2 regions of the Chelatococcus daeguensis genome follow, and region 2 is predicted to be linked to the other one. Evidence: predicted binding sites of a transcription regulator. Region 2 holds the regulator's gene; the other holds the start of a gene.

Region 1 (3,765 bases), 1.4 Mb from region 2:
TCTCGTCACGCGCGTAGGGCACATTCCGGCGCCGGGCGAGACCGTGATCGGTCCCGGTTATGCCGTGCACCCCGGGGGAAAGGGTGCCAACCAGGCGCTCGCCGCCGCCCGGGCGGGCGCGCGGGTGATCATGGCCGGGGCGGTCGGGCATGACGGGCTCGCCAAGGCGGCGCTCGGCCTCCTCTCCGCCGAGGGTGTCGATCTCTCCCTTGTCGCGCGTCTCGATGAGCCGACGGGCGCTGCCTTCATCACGGTGGATGCGGCGGGCGAGAACGCCATCGTCGTCGCGGCCGGCGCCAATGGCCATGCACGCGCCGAGACGCTCGCCGGGATTGCCTGGGAGGACGGAGCGATCCTGCTCCTGCAACGCGAGGTGCCGGAAGCCGAGTGCATCGCCGCCGCGCGCATCGCCAAGGCTCATGGCGCGCGCGTCATGCTCAACCTCGCCCCGGCAGGACGGCCGGACCCGGAACTCGTGGCCCTCCTCGACATCCTTGTCATGAACGAGCACGAGGCGCGGGTCATGGCCGACGCCCTTGGCATCGCGGAAGGCAACCCGGATGCCATCGCCCGCGTGATCGACGCCCGCCACGGCATCGCGGCCATCGTGACGCTCGGAGCCGAAGGGCTCGTCGCCTGGACGGGCGGGGTGCGCCGGGCCGTGCCGGCGCCGCCCGTCGCGGTGGTCGACACGACGGCGGCGGGCGATACGTTCTGCGGCGCTTTCGCCGCAGCGCTCGCCGGTGGCTACGGCTTCACCGGAGCCTTGCAACGTGGCGTTGCCGCCGGCAGCCTCGCCTGCACGAAGGCCGGCGCGCAGCCGAGCATTCCGGACAAGGCGGCGATCGAGGCGCTGGTGGCGGGGCAGTTCGTTTGAGGATGTGAGGCCGGCGGCTTCCATGGGCTGTCATGCCCCCGCTTGTCGCGGGCATCCGCGCCGCGCCGAACATCGCGCAACGCAAGGGCGTGGATGGCCGGGACGCGCCGGCCATGACGGAGCGGCGGAAACGCAAAGAGACCCCCGATGGGCCGGTGCACCGCTTATCGAACGGTGCCCTATTCCGCCGCCCTGACGGGGCTGGCAATGGCCGGGCGCGGCTGCTCGGCATCGTCGAACTCGAGGGCGTCGATGCGCTCGCCGCGCTTGACGATCTTGTCGGTCGAGATGCGGATCTGGCCCACATCCTCCTGGGCCTGGCGGAAGTGGGTATCGAGCCTTTCCACTCGGTCGCTCAGGCGCTTCACGTCGTCGAGCAGACGCCGCACCTCCACCTGGATCTTCTGCGCCTCCTCGCGCATGCGTGCGTCGCGCACCAACGTCTGCATCACTTGGATGGCGAGCGCCAGGAGCGAGGGAGAGACGACCACGACGCGCGCACGGTGTGCGCGCTGCACCACGTCGTCGAAATATTCGTGCAGGTCGGCATAGATGGCCTCGGACGGCACGAAGAGCAGCGCCATGTCCTGCGTCTCGCCGGGGATGAGGTATTTCTCGGCGATGTCGCGCACGTGGGTCGCGACATCCGCCTTCACGCGCTGGCCGGCCTGCCGACGCGCCTCCTCGCTTTTGGCTTCGCGAAAGGCCGAAAAGCCCTCGAGCGGGAACTTGGCGTCGATGACGAGCGGATGGTCGCCCGGCAGGTGCACGAGGCAGTCCGGCCGCGTACGGTTCGACAGCGTCGCCTGGAAGGTATAGGCACCCGCCGGCAGGCCGTCGCGGATGATCGCCTCCATCCGTCCCTGGCCGTAGGCGCCGCGCGCCTGCTTGTTGGCCAGGATGTCCTTGAGGCCGACCACCTCGCCGGTGAGATCGGTGAGGTTCTTCTGCGCGGCGTCGATGACGGCGAGGCGCTCGTTGAGGCGGGCGATGTTCTCGCTCGTCTGGCGGGCCGTCGTCTCCAGCCCCTGGCCGACCCGGTGCTGCAGGCCGTCGAGCCGCTCGCTCAAGAGGCGCGCGAGATCCGCCTGGCGGGTGCCGAAGATCTCGGCCATCGTCTGCATGCGACCCTGCATCTCCGCCTGCAGGCGCGTCATCTCCGCCACCTTGTCGTCGAACTCGCGCGCACGTTCCGCCGCGGCGGCCGCCTCCAGCGAGCGCTCGCGCCCCGCTCGGGCGGTGCTGCGGGCGAGCAGCGCGAGCAGCAGGATGACGGCGAGCGCGAAGCCGAGCGCCACCTGGGCATAGGTGAAGGCGTGAGCGCCGATGGTGAGGGCGATGTCGTTCATGCACCCAACGCTAGCCGATTCGTGCGCCCGATGCGAACGAAAGCGGAACACGTTGACCGGCGCGACGGGAATGATTATGTCGCCTGTGTTCCAACCCAGCGTGTGCCATGACCATCCGTCGCATCATCGTCATTCCCGATCCCCGCCTGAAGCAGCCGTCCGCACCCGTCGAGGCGGTCACGGACGAGATCCGCCAGTTGGCCGACGACATGCTGGAGACGATGTATGACGCGCCGGGTATCGGCCTCGCGGCCGTGCAGATCGGCGTCATGAAGCGCATCCTCGTGCTCGACGTCTCGCGCGAGGGCGAGGACAAGCGCCCGATGGTGTTCATCAACCCGCAGATCGTGTGGTCCTCGGAAGAGACGAGCACCTACGAGGAAGGCTGCCTTTCCATCCCCGAATATTATGAGGAGGTGGAGCGGCCGGCGCGCGTGCGGGTTCGCTATGTCGACCTGGACGGCAAGGCGCAGGAGATCGAGGCGGACGGGCTGCTCGCCACCTGCCTGCAGCACGAGATCGACCATCTCGACGGGATCCTCTTCCTCGATCACCTGTCGAAGCTCAAGCGCGACCGCGTGATGAAGAAGTTCTCCAAGGTGGCCCGGCGCGAGGCGGCAGGGTAATCAGCACCATTGCCCGTCATGCCCGCCCCAGCCGCGGGCATCGACGCCTCATTGCGCAACGTTGAGGGCGTGGATGGCCGAGACGCCACCGGCCATGACGGGTGGAAGGCGGGCCATCGCGTAGATCCTGTTTCTGTCGGCAACGGCGGCTTTCGGCTGTGAGCGGCAGCAGAGTGCGGCGGCCGCGGAGCATGGGGCTTGCCCTTGCCTGCCGCAGGCGTTTAGGGAAGGGCGCTTGCGGCGCCGCTCGCCGCCCCACATCCGGCAGGTGCCATGTCGCTGCGCATCGTTTTCATGGGCACGCCCGATTTCGCCGTGCCGACGCTCGCCGAAATCGTCGGCCAGGGCCACGAAGTCGTCGCCGTCTACACCCGCGCGCCGGCCAGGGCCGGGCGCGGCATGGGCGAGAAGCGCTCGCCGGTGCACGAGATGGCCGAGCGTTTCGCCATCCCCGTCTATACGCCCAGGAGTCTGCGCGGCCCGGAGGAACAGGAGACCTTGCGTTCGCTGGCGGCCGATGTCGCGGTGGTCGTCGCCTATGGCCTCATCCTGCCCGTGCCGGTGCTGGAGGCGCCGAGGCTCGGCTGCCTCAACCTGCATGCCTCGCTGCTACCGCGCTGGCGTGGCGCCGCTCCCATCCAGCGCGCCGTGATGGCAGGCGATGCCGAGACTGGTGTTGCCGTCATGAAGATGGAGGAGGGGCTCGATACCGGGCCTGTCGCGATGGTGGAGCGGATCGCCATCGCTCCGGACATGACGGCCGGTGAGCTGCACGACCGACTTGCCGTGCTCGGCGCCGACCTGATGGTGCGCGCGCTCGCGGCGCTTTCACGCGATGCGCTCTCCTTCGTGCCGCAGGCCGCTGAGGGTGTCGCCTATGCCGCCAAGATCACCAACGAGGAGGCGCGCATCG
Region 2 (3,765 bases):
GACCGCGCGCTGGCCCTCGGTGTGCGCATGATCGGCATCAACAATCGTGACCTGCGCACCTTCGAGACATCGCTCGCCGTCAGCGAGGCGCTGGCGCCACGCATTCCCTCCGGCCACATCGTCGTCGGCGAGAGCGGCATCTTCACCCATGCCGACATCGCGCGGCTCGCGGGTGTTGGCATCCGCACCTTCCTCGTCGGCGAGAGCCTGATGCGCCAGACGGACGTGACGGCCGCGACCCGCGCCCTCCTCTTCGGCGAGGCTGCAGCGGCATGACGCGGCTCACGCACGTCGACGCCTCGGGCAAGGCCAACATGGTCGACGTGGGCGACAAGGCCGTGACGCAGCGTATCGCGCAGGCGGAGGGCCATGTCGTCATGCTGCCGGAGACGCTCGCCCTCATCCGCTCGGGCGAAGCCAAGAAGGGCGACGTGCTGGCTACGGCCCGCATCGCCGGCATCATGGCGGCGAAGCGGACCCATGAGCTCATCCCCCTCTGCCATCCGCTGAACCTGACCAAGGTGAAGGTCGACTGCACCATCGACGAGGCGCTTCCGGGCGTACGCGTGACGGGCGAGGCGCGCGTCACGGGTCAGACCGGCGTCGAGATGGAGGCGCTGACCGCCGTCTCCGTCGCCTGCCTCACCATCTACGACATGGTGAAGGCCGCAGACCGGGCCATGCGCATCGAGGGCATCCGCCTCCTCGCCAAGAGCGGCGGCAAGTCCGGCGATTTCCGCGCCGGCGACCGGCCGGACGCGGAGAAGACGGCATGAGGAGGCCAGCTTGGCCCTGACGCCGGTCGCCGATGCGCTCGCCGGCATCCTCGCCGGCGCGAGCCCCGTTCGCGAGCACGAGACCGTGCCGCTGCACAGGGCCGCCGGCCGCACGTTGGCCGTCGACCTCGCCTCCCTGCGCACCCAGCCGCCTTTCGTCGCCTCCGCGATGGACGGCTATGCCGTGCGTGCCGCCGATGTCACGGCCGTTCCCGCGCGCCTCTCGCTGATCGGCACCAGTGCCGCCGGTCATGCCTTTGCGGGCGCGGTCCGGCCCGGCGAATGCGTGCGCATCTTCACCGGCGCGCCCCTGCCGGCGGGCGCCGACGCCATCCTGATTCAGGAGAATGCCCGCGCCAACGGCGACCAGATCGAAGCGCTGTCGACGGTGGCGGCCGGGCGCTTCGTGCGCGAGGCCGGGCTCGATTTTCGCGAAGGCGAGATCCTGCTGCAGGCCGGCCGGCAACTCGCCCCCTCGGCAGTTGCGCTCGCCGCGGCCATGGGCCATGCGGCGCTGCCAGTGGTGCGGCGGCCGCGCGTTGCCATTCTGGCAACCGGAGACGAACTCGTCCGCCCCGGCGAACCGAGCCGACCCGATCAAATCGTCGCCTCCAACACCTATGCCGTTGCGGCCATCGCCGAACGGGCCGGGGCCGAAGCCATCGACCTCGGCATCGCCGGTGACGATCTCGCCGCGCTCTCTGCCGCGATCGATGCGGCCAAGGAGGCCCGGGCCGACGTGCTCGTGACACTCGGCGGCGCCTCGGTGGGCGATCACGATCTCGTGCAGCGCGCCCTTTCGGCGCAGGGATGGCAGCTCGGCTTCTGGCGCATCGCCATGCGCCCGGGCAAACCCCTGATGCACGGGCGCCTCAGCGCCATGGCCGTGCTCGGCCTGCCGGGCAATCCCGTCTCCAGCATCGTGTGCGCGCTCATCTTCCTCGCGCCGCTCGTGCGGGCGCTGAGCGGCGATCCGGATGCGGCCGAAATCGCGACCCTGCCGGCCCGGCTCGGCAGCGATTTGCCGGCCAATGACGAGCGGCAGGACTATCTGCGCGCCCGCCTCGCGACGGCCGACGACGGCACCCTCGTCGCCAGCCCCTTCCCGCGCCAGGACAGCTCCATGCTGCGCCTCATGGCGGAGGCCGAGGCGCTCGTCGTGCGTGCGCCCCATGCCCCCGCCGCCCGGGCGGGCGAGCCCTGCCGCATCATCCGGCTCTGAACTTCGCCTCGGTCGAACTTGCGGAACACACCGGGAACGTCTAATCTCGTTCATGATTTGTTTTCGACTCGCATCGACAATGCGATTCGACGAGGGGGAGCGAGATCGCCGGCCATGCTGACGCGCAAACAGCACGAACTCCTGCGTTTCATCCACGAACGCCTGCGTGAGACCGGCGTGCCGCCGTCCTTCGACGAGATGAAGGAAGCCCTCGATCTTAAGTCGAAATCCGGTATCCATCGCCTCATCGTGGCGCTGGAGGAGCGCGGCTTCATTCGCCGGCTTCCGAACCGCGCCCGGGCGCTCGAGGTGCTGCGCCTGCCCGACGGCGTCGCCGCAGCCCCGCGCGGGCGCTTCAACCCGAGCGTGGTCGAGGGCGGGCTTGGCAAGGTGCGCGCGCCGGCGCCTCAGGCGGTCGAACCCGCTGTCCAGACAGTTGCGATTCCTGTCATGGGCCGGATTGCTGCCGGCACGCCCATTTCCGCCATCCAGAGCCGCAGCCACACCGTCTCGCTGCCGCCGGACATGCTGGGCAGCGGCGAGCACTTCGCGCTCGAGGTGCGCGGCGATTCGATGATCGAGGCCGGCATCCTGGATGGCGATACGGTCGTCATCCGCAAGCAGGATACGGCGAATACAGGGGATATCGTCGTCGCCCTGATCGATGACGAGGAGGCAACGCTGAAGCGCCTGAGGCGCCGCGGCTCCTCCATCGCGCTCGAGGCGGCCAACCCGGCCTACGAGACGCGCGTGCTCGGCCCCGACCGGGTGCGCATCCAGGGCAAGCTCGTCAATCTGCTGCGTCGCTACTGACGTCGGGCTCCTGATCCTCCCCGCCCGTCTCATCGGCTGACGCGGGCGATGGCCGGCCCGTCGCGGCGCCGGCCGCCGTGGACAACGGTCGTGAAGGAAGCGCCTGCATCCAGGCGCGGCGCTCGTCGGAGGGCAACTGGCCGATGAGCCGATCGCTGCCGCCATTCCCGAGGATGACGGCCATTGCGCCGTTCTCGCGCAGCTTCGTGCGGTCGATGACCACGGGCGCTGCACAGCCGGGCGGGACGGTGAGCGCAGTGACGAGGATGTCGGCCCGCCGGCAGTCCTCGACGAAGGCCGAGGGGCGGCGCACCAGGGCGACCATGCGGCCGTCGACCGCCTGCATGGTGCAGCCGTCGCGGTCGCAGAAGACTCCGCTTTTGAGGCTTTCGTCGCCCGGCTGCCTCGCATCGCCGTCTGCGCGCAGCCATTGGGCGACGACGAAGGACGAGGCGCGGCCGAGCACGGCGAGACGCCCCTCGACACCCCGGACGGCCGCGCTCGCACCGTTGCGGTCGACGAAGATGTCCGGCCGCGCCGCTCCCGCGGCGATGGCGAGGGCGGCGGCCGCGGGCACGGCGGCGAGCCAGCGCAGCGGCGAGATGCAGATGGTCAGCACGAGCAGCGCCAGCGAGAAGAGGATGAGCGCGCTGCCCGGAAAGGCCGGTATCGCCATCACGGACAGGCGCCAGTCCTGCATGGCGTGGGAGACCGCGAGCACGATGGCCGTGCCCTGCCCCATCAGCCACCAGATGGGCGCGTCGAGGCCGAAGGGGTTGAGCAGAACCCCGAGCACAGCCGCCGGCATGACGATGAAGGAGACGAAGGGCAGCGCGATGCCGTTGCCCACCACGCTCAGCGGCATCGCCGTCTGGAAGTGATAGGCGCCATAGGCCCCTGTCGCCAGGGAGGCGACCAGGGTCGTGACGACGAGGGTGACGGTCCATCGCCACG

The links. Region 2 encodes LexA, which represses DNA repair genes until DNA is damaged. Its sites were predicted from a motif close to TGTTCNNNNTGTGTTCNG; they were not measured.
Region 1: the regulator LexA is predicted to act here: its motif matches at 2,259-2,276, upstream of BOQ54_RS16155 (DNA recombination protein RmuC).

Annotation. Positions count from the first base shown of each region.
Region 1 covers NZ_CP018095.1:3,406,020-3,409,784, reverse strand. Annotated here, with positions in the region: gene BOQ54_RS16160 (ribokinase) at 1-877, shown strand, start outside; gene BOQ54_RS16155 (DNA recombination protein RmuC) at 1,057-2,226, opposite strand; gene BOQ54_RS16150 (peptide deformylase) at 2,334-2,852, shown strand; gene fmt (methionyl-tRNA formyltransferase) at 3,126-3,765, shown strand, end outside.
Region 2 covers NZ_CP018095.1:1,966,601-1,970,365, reverse strand. Annotated here, with positions in the region: gene trpC (indole-3-glycerol phosphate synthase TrpC) at 1-276, shown strand, start outside; gene moaC (cyclic pyranopterin monophosphate synthase MoaC) at 273-776, shown strand; gene BOQ54_RS09365 (molybdopterin molybdotransferase MoeA) at 787-1,998, shown strand; gene lexA (transcriptional repressor LexA) at 2,113-2,811, shown strand; gene BOQ54_RS09355 (ComEC/Rec2 family competence protein) at 2,789-3,765, opposite strand, start outside.